3 regions of the Dietzia sp. IBK-p2-16D genome follow, and region 2 is predicted to be linked to each of the others. Evidence: predicted binding sites of a transcription regulator. Region 2 holds the regulator's gene; each other region holds the start of a gene.
The links. The regulator LexA, encoded in region 2, represses DNA repair genes until DNA is damaged. The targets are predictions, from matches to a motif close to CGAACANNTGTTCG.
Positions count from the first base shown of each region.

Region 1: the regulator LexA is predicted to act here: its motif matches at 2,590-2,603, upstream of AC3DE3_RS04040 (HNH endonuclease signature motif containing protein).
Region 3: the regulator LexA is predicted to act here: its motif matches at 2,675-2,688, upstream of AC3DE3_RS15865 (HNH endonuclease signature motif containing protein).

Region 1 is NZ_JBYMTL010000001.1:871,392-876,016, reverse strand. It holds gene AC3DE3_RS04045 (ABC-F family ATP-binding cassette domain-containing protein) at 1-1,029, shown strand, start outside; gene AC3DE3_RS04040 (HNH endonuclease signature motif containing protein) at 1,062-2,585, opposite strand; gene AC3DE3_RS04035 (HAD hydrolase-like protein) at 2,924-3,625, opposite strand; gene AC3DE3_RS04030 (TetR/AcrR family transcriptional regulator) at 3,622-4,176, opposite strand; gene AC3DE3_RS04025 (GMC oxidoreductase) at 4,212-4,625, opposite strand, start outside.
Region 2 is NZ_JBYMTL010000001.1:311,012-315,636, reverse strand. It holds gene AC3DE3_RS01535 (malate synthase G) at 1-229, opposite strand, end outside; gene dapF (diaminopimelate epimerase) at 349-1,239, shown strand; gene hflX (GTPase HflX) at 1,293-2,741, shown strand; gene lexA (transcriptional repressor LexA) at 2,783-3,451, opposite strand; gene nrdR (transcriptional regulator NrdR) at 4,250-4,625, shown strand, end outside.
Region 3 is NZ_JBYMTL010000008.1:64,243-68,867, forward strand. It holds gene AC3DE3_RS15860 (SidA/IucD/PvdA family monooxygenase) at 1-1,024, shown strand, start outside; gene AC3DE3_RS15865 (HNH endonuclease signature motif containing protein) at 1,036-2,670, opposite strand; gene AC3DE3_RS15870 (helix-turn-helix domain-containing protein) at 3,077-3,685, opposite strand; gene AC3DE3_RS15875 (amidohydrolase family protein) at 3,996-4,625, shown strand, end outside.

The DNA.
Region 1 (4,625 bases), 560 kb from region 2:
GCACGGCGCCTGGGGAAAGTTGTCATCGAGCTCGAGGACGTGCGCCTCGACGCCCCCGACGGCCGCACCCTCGTCGAGGACCTCACCTGGCGACTGGCGCCCGGCGAGCGCGTCGGTCTGGTCGGCGTCAACGGCTCCGGCAAGACCACGCTCCTGCGCGCCCTCGCCGGCGAGGCCCCGCTCGCCGCGGGCAGACGCAAGGAGGGCAAGACCATCCGGATCGGGTGGCTGCGCCAGGAACTCGACGACCTGCCGCTGGACCAGCGGGTGCTCGAGGCGATCGAGGACGTCGCAGCCCGGGTGGCGTTCGGCAAGGACGAGCTCACCGCCTCCCAGCTGGCCGAGCGGCTCGGCTTCTCGCCGGCCCGGCAGCGCACGCCCGTCGGCGACCTGTCCGGTGGTGAGCGGCGGCGGCTGCAGCTCACGCGCGTCCTCATGGCCGAGCCCAACGTCCTGCTGCTCGACGAGCCCACCAACGACCTCGACATCGACACGCTGCGCCAACTCGAGGACCTGCTCGACGGCTGGCCCGGCACGATGGTCGTCATCTCCCACGACCGCTATCTGGTCGAGCGCATCTGTGACTCGGTGTGGGCGCTGTTCGGCGACGGCCGACTCACCAACCTCCCGCGCGGCATCGACGAATACCTCGAGCGCCGTCGCGTCGCCGGGGCCGCGGGCGACTCGGGCAAAGTCTCGCGCTCCGCTCCGGGCGCCGGGTCTGCTTTGGCTGGCGGCTCGACGGATGGCGGTTCTGCGGCTGGCGCGGCGGGTGGTAGTGCCACGGCTCCCGCGCTCTCCGCCGCCGAAGAGCGGGCACTGACCAAGGAGATGTCGAAGATCGAGCGGCAGATGGGCAAACTCGACAAGCGCGAAGCCGAACTCCACAAGGCCATGGCCGACGTCTCGGAAGGGGCGATGGACACCGAGAAGCTGGCCGCCCTGGACCGCGAGCTCAAGGACGTGTCGGCAGAAAAGGACACTCTCGAGGAACGCTGGATGGAACTGGGCGAGCAGATCGAGGGCTGAGCCACCCGGCCAGCCATCCCCGAGCGAGCAGTCTAGGCTGCCGACTGCGACCCCTGCTCGCGCTCGGCAGCGTGTAGTCGCTGTTCCGCCTGGGCGCGCAGGTACCTCCGTTCGGAAGCGCGACGTTGCCGGGTGTGTGTTTGGCGCTGCGATCCGGCGATGCCGTCTCCGGTTCTGCCGGCTTCGGCCGCCTCCTTCTGAAGCCGGGAGCGTTCGGGGTGTCGCGGTGCGCTGAACTCCGCCAATGGGCCGGTGGGGGTGGTGATGACGCGTGTCCCGGGGTTCCTGTCGGGATGGTTCGGACCATGAATCCACACGTAGTCCCCGTCAGCGCTCCGGTAGTAGGCCCAGATGCCATCGGTCTTGAGGCGATGGTGGGTGCGGCAGATGCTGCCGAGGTCGTCGCTGGTGGTGTAGCCGCCGCGCTGGGGATCCTCGTGGTCGAAGGGGATGATGTGGTCGAGGTCGGTCTTGTCCGCCGGGGTCTGGCAACCGGGAAAGACGCAGGTGCCGTCGCGGCCCCGACAGAAGCGGGCCAGTGCCTCCGAGGGGCTGTACCGGCGGGAGGCCTCGCCGTCCGGGTCTGCGAGCGTGTCGATGGCGTCGAGCCTCCGCCTGGCGAATCGCTGCAGCTCGTCGGACGTGAAGCGGCTGACGGGGCCATAACCGGCCACGAAAAGTCCCCGGAAGTCCGCGTCTCCGTCGTCGTAGGCGTGGATCACGACCCGGCGGGCCGCGGACATCGCGTCCGGGTCCGTGGGGTGGTGCCCGTCGGGGTCGGGCAAAGATGCCCAGCCGCGGCTCAGGGCGAGGAGGCCGGCGGCCCGGAGTTGCCCGATAGACCGGGGATCGTCTGAGGCGGCGGTTCGGACCAGGGCGTCGATGCGCTCGGTGATCTCCAGGCCGTCGACGGCCGAGAGGGTCGCGGTGAGCAGCGCGAGATCGCCCGTGACCGGCGTCATCTTCACGTTCTGCTCTCGGCGCGCCTGCTGTGCGCGGGCGTCCGCTCCCACGGGGTCACAGCTCGCGACGTGCTTACTGAGCATCTTGCGCAGAGGTCCGATCCTGGGCGGGTGGGTTCGGCGCCTCGTCGGTGCGAGTCCCTCGCTGATGCGGCGGTCGAGTTCCGGCATGAGATGGTCCTCGACCAGGGCGGTCTCCTCGGCGATGGCGTGGGCTGCGTCGACACCGATCCACCCGGTCGTCAGCAAGGTCGCGGTGAGCGGCAGTCGCTCGGTCAGTTCGATGGCGGTGGCCACCAGCCGAAATGCCCCGCGGCGGGACAGGGCCATCGAGGCACTCACCATGGTCGCCGCCGTGTCCAGGGGATCGCGTCGTTGGTCGTTCTGGGAGGACCTGGATACGCAGTCGTACGCATAGGCGACGGTGCGGCCTTCGGCAGCGTTGATCGCCCGTTGGGCGAGATAACCGCGTCGCTGTCCGGGGTCCCATCGGCTGAAGGCCTCGGGCACGACGACGTCGGTGGCGGGGGTCGCCACGGTCGTGAATCCCGGCGGGGTCACGAACGGCGAGTGGGCGGTGTCCGTTGCGCTCATGGTTCGACTGTATGTTCGAGGTACGACATGGTCGGAAGAAGCGGCTGTCACGGCCGTGACCTGCGGTGCCCTGGATGCCCCGTCCAGGGCACCCCAGGTCAGACGGCACCGCGGTTCAGACGAGGCGTGGACAGTAGCCAGCAGCGCGGCGGTGTCGGTGAGGCACGGCAGCACGGCGTGCGACCGCGACCGGGCGCTCGATGGACACCGGCAGCCCGCGGGCCCGGGCGGCGTCCGCATGGTCGTGACCTGCGGTGCCCTGGATGCCCCGTTCAGGGCGCATCAGGTCAGACGGCACCGCGGTTCAGACGGCACCGCGGTTCAGACGGCACCGCGGTTCAGACCAAGGCGCGGATCGCGGCAAGCAGGGCGTCGGGGTCCGTGAGATCCGGCAGGACGGAGTGGGCGCCGGCGGCGTGGAGATCGTCGGCGGAGACCCGGCCCGTGGCGATCGCCACGCAGACGGCACCCGCGTCGAGCGCGCCTCGGACGTCGTGGACGTGATCGCCCACGACCACCGACCGCCCGGGGGACACGTCCACACCGCGCGCCCGGGCGGCGGCGAGGGCGTCGCGGACGAGGTGGGCGCGGTCCGCGTGGTGATCACCGAACGCGCCGAGGCACGGGTCGGGCAACCCGTCGAACCCGCACACCCGCAGCTTGAGCAGCGCGGTCCGGCGCATGTTGCCGGTCACGATCCCCTGGTGCACCCGCGGGTCCGCGGCCAGGGCGGCGACCGCGTCGTGGGCGCCGGGCAGGGGACCGCCACCGCCGGCGAGGAGATCGTCCCCGAACGTTTCGCACCGCTCGGCCACGGCGTCCATGAGAGCCATGACCACCTCGTCGTCGTACCCGGTCATCCCGTTGATCTCCAGCAGGTCGGTGAGGATGGCGCGGTCGGTCCGCCCGGCGAACGAGGCGCCCATGACGGGGTGACGGCCGAGGAGGTCGGCGAGCGCAGGCGCGATCATGCGGGTGCCGAATCCGGCCGGGTCGAGGAGGGTGAGGTCGAGGTCCCACAGGACCAGAACGTCGCTCATACCCCGACCGTCCCGATCAGCGGGCCCAGCCAGGCGGTGAGGAAGGCGCGGAGGTCCTGGTCGGAGCGGGCGTCGAGCGAGTCCAGGCACAACACCGACCAGCCGACGTGCACGCCCACTTCCGCGATCAGTTCGAGCCGGCCGGCCAGTGTCGGGAACCGGTCGGCGGCGGGGGAGAGCAGCGCGACCGCGTACTCTCGGGCCCGCTCGGCAGAGCCGGGATCGAAGATGGGGTTCGAACCGCCGCCCAGCGTGAGTGCCCGCAGCAGGGGGTCGTCGAGGATGCAGTGGCGGCCCACCACCACGATCTCCACGATCAACTCCAGCGGCGTGGTCGCCGTGTCGAGCACATCGGTGAACGCGCCGGTGAGCATGGTGAGCCGCTCGGAAACGGCCTGCGAGACCAGGTCCTCGCGGGTGCCGAAGATGGAGTAGACGGTCTGGCGGCTGACCTCGGCCTGCTTGGCCACCGCGGCGATCGTGACACCCCCGAAACCGGCCCGACCGATGACGTCACGGGTGGCTTCGAGAATGGAATCGCGGGACCGCACGTCTCCAGTATCGCGGACGCCGCCGGATGCCGTGCCTAGAAAACGGCGCCCACGTCCTGCCGCACGATCCGGTCCAGCGCGCGCTCGGCGATCGCGGCGATGGTCAGCGACGGATTACACGCGGCGGTGGTACCGGGGATGAGCGCGCCGTCGACCACGTACAGGCCGCGCTGGCCGAGGACGCGCCCGTCCAGGTCGCACACCTGTCCCATGGGGGCGCCGCCCAGCGGGTGCCAGGTGGAGTTGAGCATGCGGTTGGTGTCGGTGAGGTGGCCGGTCGGGCCGACGATGGTGCGGGCGGTGGGGTCGATGTGCCCGTGCAGGATGCCGGCGTCGCCGTTCGCGGGCCAGCGGATGACGCCCCGGTCCTGGGCGGCGTCGTAGACCACGCGGCCGCGGTCGGCGCTGACCCCGTAACCGACCAGCACGGTGGTGTGCAGCTGCGGCCC
Region 2 (4,625 bases):
GGTCGATCGGCGCCGGGTTCTCGTGGTGCCAGGCGTTGATCCTGGACTGCAACTCCTCGCGGGTGGCGAGCAGCTCGCGGTTGCGCGGGGCCAGCTCGGTGAAGATCTCTGAGGCACCCGCCCAGAACGCGTCGGGGTCGACCCCGGTCCCCGGAATGGCCTTGGTGTTGACGAAGTCGTAGAGGACCTCGTCGACCTGGATACCGCCGACGGTGATGCGTTCGGACATCGATGCTCTCCTAGAGGTAGGGGACCGTTCTCCTGTCCGACTCTAGTGGGCGCCCCGTCCGGGTTCATCCGGCCTTTCCGCACTGCGGAACGATTACCGGAGCCGAGTACGATTTCGCCATGACTTCGACTCGCCCGGCTTCGCAGCCCGACGGTATCGCCTTCCTCAAGGGCCACGGGACCCTCAACGATTTCGTCATCCTCCCGGACGACGACGCCGACCTCGAACTGGATGAGGCCCTCGTGCGTGCGCTGTGCGACCGGCGCGGTGGTATCGGCGCGGACGGCGTGCTCAGGATCGCCACCGCCGGCGCCCTCGTCGACCGGGGGGTGCTGGCTTCCCTGCCCGACGGTGTCGACCGGGCGGACTGGTTCATGGACTACCGCAACGCGGACGGCTCGATCGCGGAGATGTGCGGGAACGGGGTCCGGGTCTTCGCCCACGCGCTCGTCGGGACCGGACGGGCGGAGGCGGGTTCGATCCCCGTGGGCACGCGGGCCGGCGCCCGCCCAGCCGAGGTCATCTCCTACTCGGGCGATGATGCCGTGGTGCGGGTGGACATGGGGGAGCCGCGACTGCTCGGGCTGTCCTCGGCGGAGATCGCGGGCCGCACCTTCGCGGGACTGGCCGTCGACATGGGCAATCCGCATCTGGCCTGCGTGGTCCCGGGTCTGGGAGCGGCGGACCTCGCCGCGTTGCGGGTGGAGCAGAGCCCGGTGTTCGACAGGGACTTCTTCCCCGACGGGGTCAACGTGGAGATCGCCACCCCGATGGTGGACGGCCGGGTCTCGATGCGTGTCCATGAGCGCGGTGCCGGGGAGACCATGTCCTGCGGCACCGGGATCGTGGCGACCGCGGTGGCCGCACTGGCCGACGCGGGGGAGGCGTCGGGAGACGTCGTCGTCGCGGTCCCGGGCGGCGAACTCGCGGTCGCTCTACGAGAGGGTGGATCCTCCCTCATCGGACCGTCGGCCCTCGTCGCCCACGGCCGATATCGTCGTAGGCGTTAGCACACCGCTCCACACAGGACACCAGGGGCCCCGGTGTGAGAAGATGAACGCGAATGACTACTGATTACACGGCCGCTGATCGGCCGACACGCGACCTCGATCCATCCATCGGTGAGTTCCAGCTCGAGGAGAGATCCTCGATGCGCCGGGTGGCGGGGCTGTCCACCGAACTCCAGGACGTCAACGACGCCGAGTACCGCCAGCTCAGACTCGAACGGGTCGTGCTCGTGGGTGTCTGGACGGAGGGCTCCGCCGCCCAGGCCGACGCCGCGATGGCCGAACTCGCCCAGCTGGCCGAGACCGCGGGATCAGAGGTGTGCGATGCGCTCATCCAGCGACGCGACAAGCCCGACGCCGCGACGTACATCGGGTCGGGCAAGGTCAGTGTCCTCAAGGACGTGATCGCCGCGACCGGCGCCGACACCGTCATCTGCGACGGTGAACTCACCCCGGGACAGTTGCTCGCGCTGGAGAAGGCGGTCAACGTCAAGGTCATCGACCGCACCGCCCTGATCCTCGACATCTTCGCGCAGCACGCCACCAGCCGCGAGGGCAAGGCCCAGGTGACTCTCGCCCAGATGGAGTACATGCTTCCCCGCCTCCGCGGCTGGGGCGAGTCGTTGTCCCGTCAGGCCGGCGGGCGTGCCGGCAGCAACGGCGGCGTGGGTCTCCGAGGTCCGGGTGAGACCAAGATCGAGACCGACCGGCGTCGGATCCGCGAACGGATGGCACGTCTGCGGCGCGACATCAAGGGGATGAAACAGGCCCGCGACACCAAACGGCACCGTCGCCGTGCCACGCCCGTGCCCTCGATAGCGATCGCCGGATACACCAACGCCGGAAAGTCCAGTCTTCTCAATCGGATAACCGGTGCCGGGGTACTGGTCCAGAACGCCTTGTTCGCCACGCTCGACCCGACCACCCGGAAGGCCGAGCTGCCTGACGGCCGCGCGGTCGTCTTCACCGACACCGTGGGGTTCGTTCGTCATCTTCCGACCCAGTTGGTCGAGGCCTTCCGTTCCACACTGGAGGAGGTCGTCGACTCCGAACTTCTCCTCCATGTGGTGGACGGCTCGGATGCCTTTCCGCTCCGCCAGATCGAGGCGGTGCGCAAGGTGATCAACGAGGTGGTGGAGGAGCAGAACGCCGAGCGACCTCGTGAGCTGCTGGTGATCAACAAGGTGGACGCCGCGGATCCCGTCGTACTCACCGAGTTGCACCACGCGCTACCCGACGCCGTGTTCGTCTCGGCCGTCACCGGTCAGGGCGTCGACGAGCTGCTCGAGCGGATCACCCAGATCGTCGCTTCCGGGGACACCGAGGTCACCCTGGAGATCCCGTACTCCCGTGGGGACGTGGTGTCACGGGTCCACGCCGAGGGCGCGGTGGTCGAGGAGGAGCACACCGAAAACGGAACCCGGGTCATCGTCCGACTGCCCGCCTCAGTGGCGGGTGAACTCGACGAGTTCGCCGCCGACGGCTCACACGACGGCGCCGCCTGACCCCCACCGGGGACGGGCGGCGCGCCGTTCGAGTCCGGAGTTCAGAGCTTCCGGAACACCGTCACCACCTTGCCGAGGATCGTCGCGTGCTCTCCCGGGATGGGACTGAACGACGGATTGTGAGGTAGCAGCCAGACTCCGCTCGCGTCGTTGCGGAAGGTCTTGACCGTCGCCTCCCCGTCGATCATCGCCGCGACGATCTCACCGTTGTCCGCGACGTTCTGCCGCCGGACCACCACGAAGTCGCCGTCGCAGATCGCCGCGTCGATCATCGATTCCCCGACGACCTTGAGCATGAACAGGTCGCCGGATCCCACGAGGTCCGCGGGCAGCGGGAAGATCTCCTCGACGGCCTGTTCGGCGAGGATCGGACCGCCGGCGGCGATCCGGCCGAGCACGGGGACGTAGACGGGCTCGGAGGCGCCGCCGGGCCGCTGGGGCTCGGGCGTCGGCGAACGACGCCCGCGCGACTTCTGCCCGGGAACCCCGTGCACGTCCACCGCGCGCGGCTTGTGCGGGTCCCGGGTCAGGAAACCCTTCTTCTCGAGAGTCCGCAACTGATGAGCCACCGACGAGGTGGACTGCAACCCGACCGCGTCGCCGATCTCCCGGATGCTCGGCGGATAGCCGCGCTCCTTGACGGTGTCGTGGATGTGGAGGAGAACGCTCTTCTGTCGGTCCGTCAGCGACTCGAAGTCGGGCTTCGGCATCTCGTGTGGTCCCTTCGGCGAATGGATGTTCGACGTCTGTATCTGTGTACACCCTATCGCCCATGCGAACGTCGCGCCACACAGGTGTTCGAAATAATCGGGCCCGGAATGGTGACTGTGTCGGAGTCGCGTGATACAACTCTAGGAGAGTTCGGATTCGAACAGATGTACTGACACATACATACGGGTGTGCGAACACCACTCGCACACCGTATCGAGTAGGGAGTCACCATGACCGTTACGGAGTTGCAGTCACACGCACGTCCGACCGTGCGGTGGAGCGAGGTCTGCCCCGGCGACCATCGCGGGCGGTCCGCGGGCGTCGATCGTCCCGGCACCCCACAGAGTTCCCCGGGTAAGGGCAGCGCACAGCCCGGTCGCGTCCACCGTCGCCCCGCGGTTCGACCGGAGGGCAGCCGTCCCGCGGCGGCGTCGGCACGTGTCGACACCGTCGTCCGGCCGAGGGTGCCCGGCCGCCCCCTCGGCGTCACGTCTGTGGCACCGGGTCGCCGCGTGCTCGTCCGCCCGGCGTCGGCCGAGGGCGTGCGCGCCTGCCATATCGAGCCTCCTGTGGCCAGCGGCGTCGTCGACGACGTTCCTACGTGGGCGCTCCTGGCCTGCGGGATCGCGTTCGGAGTGATCCTGCTCTTCGCCGTGGCGTATCTCGGCGGGCCCGCCTACGCATGACCGGTCGTCGGGCCTCCTAGAATGAGTCGGGGACGGTGTACTGCCATCCCCGCATCCCGTCAGGCACGAGCCGGGACGCGTGAAGTCCGGTCGACGAAGGGCCCCACGGGAATGTACTGCCCGACATGCCACCACGAGGACTCCCGCGTGATCGATTCACGATCGGTCGACGAGGGGCAGGCGATCCGGCGTCGCCGGGAATGTCCGAGGTGCGGCCACCGGTTCACGACTCTCGAGACGCCGCTTCTGACTGTTCTCAAACGCAACGGGGTCACGGAGGCGTTCAGCCGGGACAAGGTGGTGCGCGGAGTCCGGCGTGCGTGCCAGGGACGAGCGGTCGACGAGGACGCCCTGCGCCGCCTCGCCCAACAGGTCGAGGACGCCGTCCGCGCCGGTGGCGTGTCCGAAGTCCCCGCCCATCAGATCGGTCTTGCCATCCTGGGCCCGCTACAGGACCTGGACGAGGTCGCCTACCTCCGCTTCGCCT
Region 3 (4,625 bases), on a different contig from region 2:
GCGGGTGGCGGCCGTCCACCGACCCGCCACGGCGGATGGCCCCTTCGTCGTGGAGGTGACCGCCGCGGACGGGCACACACAGACCGTGACCGCCAGGCGGATCGTGTTCGCGCTCGGCCTGAACGGGGGCGGCGGGCAGCGGGTCCCGGAGATGATTCGCGCGCTGCCGCGCGAGCGCTGGTTCCACACCGAGGACCCGATCGACTTCGAGGCACTTCGCGGCCGGCGGGTCGCAGTCCTGGGCGGGGGAGCCTCCGGGTTCGACAACGCCGCCACCGCCCTCGACCACGGCGCCGCTCGAGCTGAGCTGTTCATGCGGCGGGACACCGTCCCGGACTCCAACCCACTGCGGTGGATGGAGTTCCCCGGCATGCAGGAACGCTTCTACGACCTCGACGATCGGGCGAAGTGGGACTTCACCCTCCTCAGTGGGGGCCTGCCGCAGCCACCGACCCAGCACACGGTGTGGCGGTGCTTCGCCCACCCCGGCTTCGCACTGCACACCGGCTGCGGCTGGGACTCGGTCGAGGTGGCCGACGACGGGGCCGGCGGTACCGAACTCGCGATCGACACCCCCGGCGGCCGTTTCCACGCCGATGTGGTGATCGCCGCGACCGGGTACGAGGTCGATCTGCGACTGCGGCCGGAACTCGCTGAGTTCGTCGACGACATCGCCCTGTGGGCCGACGTGCACGACTACGCCTCCGACCACCCGGCAGGCCGCAACCCCTACCTCGGCCCGGGTTTCGAGTTCACCGAACGCCGACCGGGCTCCGCGCCCTGGGTGGCCCGGTTGCACCACTTCTCGACCGGCGCGCGCACGTCCATGGGCGTCACCGGCAACCAGTTGTCCGGCATCTACGGTGGTGTGGGTCGAATCGCGGGGGCGGTCACCACCGCGATCACCCGCGAGAACTGGGACCACCTCGCGGACGACTTCGCGGACTTCGAGTTCCGCGAGGTCCGGTCGATCGGCCCGCACCGCCCCGACGACGGCTGGTACCCGACGAGCCCCCGCTTCTGAGAGGTACCGCATCAGAACGGCGGTTCATCGTCGAGTGCCGAGGACTGCGGCTGGTCCTGCTGCGGCCGGTCGTCCTGCAGGTGGGCGGAACGCGGTGGGCGCCCGGCCCGGTCCTCCTGTCGACGGTGGTGGGCCTGGGCTCGCAGCCTGCTGCGCTCCGCGGCGCGGCGGTGACGCAGGTGGGGGCGCCTGCGCGAGATCGGTGAACCGCCGCCGGTCCTGCCGGCCTCGGCCGCCTCCTGCTGACGCCGGCTGGATTCCGGATGGCGCGGTGCGGCGAGTGCGGCCAGCGGTCCGCCGGGGACCGTCGTGATGCGCGTTCCGGGGTCGGCTTCCGGGTGGTTGGGGCCGTGGAGCCAGACGTAGGTCCCGTCGGTGTCCCGGTAATAGGCCCAGATGCCGTCGGTCTTGAGTCGGTGGTGGAAGCGGCAGAGGGAGCCGAGATCATCGGACGTGGTGTGCCCGCCGCACTCCGGGTTGTCGTGGTCGAACGGGATGATGTGGTCCAGATCGGTCTTCTCCGCGGGCGTCTGGCAACCGGGGAAGACGCAGGTGCCGTCCCGGCCCTTGCAGAAGCGCGACAACGCCTCGGAGGGCGCGTACCGCCGGGCCGCGTCCGATTCGGGGTCCGCGAGGTCGGCCAGTGAGTCGATCCGGCGACGAGCGTTGCGCTCCAGTTGCTCGGCGGTGTGGCCGGTGATCGGCCCGTACCCGGCCAGCGTGAGGCCACGATTGCCCGGACTGCCGTCGTCGTAGGCGTAGATGGTCACCCGCCGGGCGGCAGCCTGCCCGTCCGGATCACCGGGGTGTCCGCCGTCTACGTCGGGCAGGCAGGCCCACCCACGACTCAGCGCCAGGAGGCCCGCTGCTCGCAGCTCACCGAGAGAACGCGGATCGTCCTCGGAGGCGGTGCGCGCCAGGGCGTCGATGCGATCTGCGATCTCGACAGCCGTCTCGGCGGTGAGGTGCGCGGTGATCAGCGCCCTGTCGTCGGCCAGCGGCACCATCTCGACATCCTGGTCCCGCCGCGCCTCCCTCGCCCTGGCGTCGGCCCCGACCGGGTCGCACGCCGAGACGGTCTTGGTGAGCATTTTCCGTAGCGGGCCGAGTCTCGGTGGGTGGGTGCGGCGTCTGGTGGGGGCCAGCGCTTCACTGATCCGCCTGTCGAGCTCGGGCATGAGCTCGTCCGCGACCATCGCGGTCTCCTCCGCGATCGTGTGGGCGGCGAGGATGCCGATCCACCCGGTCGTGAGCAGGGCCGCGGTACGGGGGAGGCGCTCGGTCAACTCGACCGCGGTGGTGACCAGACGCGAGGCGCCGTGCCGGGACAACGCCATCGAGGCGCTGACCATCGAGGCGGCGGTTTCCCACGGGTCCCGGTGGCGGTCGCGCTGTCCTGCGACCCGGACGCAGTCATAGGCGAAGGCGACAGTGCGCCCCTCCGCCGCGTTGATCAGGCGTTGTGCGAGATATCCGCGCTGTTGATGCGGATCCCACCGCGAGTAGGCCTCCGGAACGATCACGTCGACGGCGGGACCCGTCGCTGTGGTGAACCCCTTAGGCGGCACGAACGGGCCGGGGGCATAGGGGACGATCGCAGCATGGGAGGAGGAATCATGGGCGTCGGACTTGGAGGTGCTCGTCATGGTTCGACCATATGTTCTAGGTCTGACACCGCGGGCAGGGAGACCGGATCGAACACGCGAGTGAGTGTGATCCCATTGCGGGGAGATCCCCGGCCTCGTCGTCGTCGCTAATCACCGCGGCGCCCGCTGACCTGCGGTGCCCTGCGCACCCTCCGTAGGGCACCGCAGGTAGAGGGCATGCGTGGTGCGGGCGGTCTCGGGGGAGTGGTGGGTCCGGGTTCTGGTTCGGTGAAGGGTGTGGCGCCGTGGGCGGCGCACGGTCTTGGGTGCTCTGACCTGGGGTGCCCTGCTCGGCCCCCGCAGGGCGCCCCAGGTCGGCGCGCGAGGGAGGGCGCCGGGGCGGGGATGTCCCAGCTGAGGCGGGTGGTCGTGGTGGTCAAGCGCAGGTCGGGCGGCCCGGTGGCGGTCAACCCGGTCGGGCGACGATGAGGCACGCCTCGCCGCCGTCGGGGACGTACCACCGGTGGGGGAGGGTGCCGTTGTACCTCGCGACGTCGCCCGACTCGAGTCGGGTGAGCGAATCGCCGACCTCGAGCAGGACGGTGCCCCGGGTGACGTAGAGCCATTCCTGGCCGGGGTGTTCGAAGAACCGGCCCGGGACGTGGTTGGTCTCCACGAACTCGAGGAACTGCGTGCCCCCCGGGCCTCCGGGCAGGAGTCGGGTGTGACCGCCGACCGTGCCCTCCGCCCGGGTCAGGGTGGCGCCCTCGGTGGAGCGTTGGACGTGGATCGGGTCGCCGGGGCCCGAATCCTGGCCGGCGGGGCCGGTGGCGGTGGGGTCCCCGCCGGCGGTGACCGCGTCGAGGAGGTGGGCCTGGGTGGTGCCGAGGGCGTGGGCGAGACCCTCGAGCGTGGACATGCTGGGCGCCGCCTTACCGCGCTCGATCTGACTGAGGAAGGGCTGCGAGATCCCGGCCTGGTCGGCCACCTCGACGAGCGTCAGTCCGAGTTGGCGGCGGTGGTGCCGGATGCGCGCGCCGAGACGGTCCAGCGAGTCGCCTCGTGCGGTGGTCATGGGGCCTCCCGTGCGGTCTGGGCGGGTCGGGGTCTGGGCGGGTCGGGGTCTGGTGGGGCTATATCCCTGTAGGTAGGCGGGTCGCTGCGGGATCGGCTTGCACCGGAACCGCGCCGGAACAGCGGGGTAATGCCTCCGAAACACGGGGCCACCACACTCGTCTTTATTGATCCGATCAATACCCGGGGTCACTATCCCGCTCCGGGGTCGGATGCACAAGTGCCGCACCCGATCAGAGAGCCCGGGCTGCCGAGAGGAGCCGGGTCGGAGGGTCGGCGGGGAACGCACGAGTCGGCAGAGGAGGGGAACGATGGAACCACGACGAGTCGCGCCGCGGCACGTGGACCGGATCGAGGGGGCGCGCCTGCAGGGCGGCCGGGTGGTCGACGTGGACATCGTCGACGGGGTGGTCGTGGCCGTGACCGATGCGGGGACCACCCCGTTGCGTGGCGGTCCCGCGGGTGGCGCCTCGGTGATCGATGCCCGCGGGTACCTGGTGCTCACCGCGCCCGCCGAGCCGCACGCCCACCTCGACAAGGCGCTGAGCTGGGGAGCGACGCGGCCGCCGGGCTGTGACCTGGGCGCGGCGATCGGTACGTGGAGGGCCTACGCGGCGACGGTGGACGAGGACGAGATCCACGCCCGCGCCCTCGCCGCGGCCCGCAAGCTGGTGGCCAACGGGACGACCGCGGTCCGCAGCCACGTCGACCTGCACGACGACCACGACCCGCTGCGCGGCGTCCGCGCCCTGGTGCGGGTCCGCGATGAACTCGCCGGGGTGATGGACCTGCAGATCGCGGTGATGGTCAACGAGGTCGACCCGGCGGACCGGGCCCGCGCCGCGATCGCGGCCGGCGCCGACCTCATCGGCGGTGCCCCGCACATCTCGACCGACCCGGTCGCCGAGACGCACCGGCTGGTGGACCTCGCCGAGGAACTG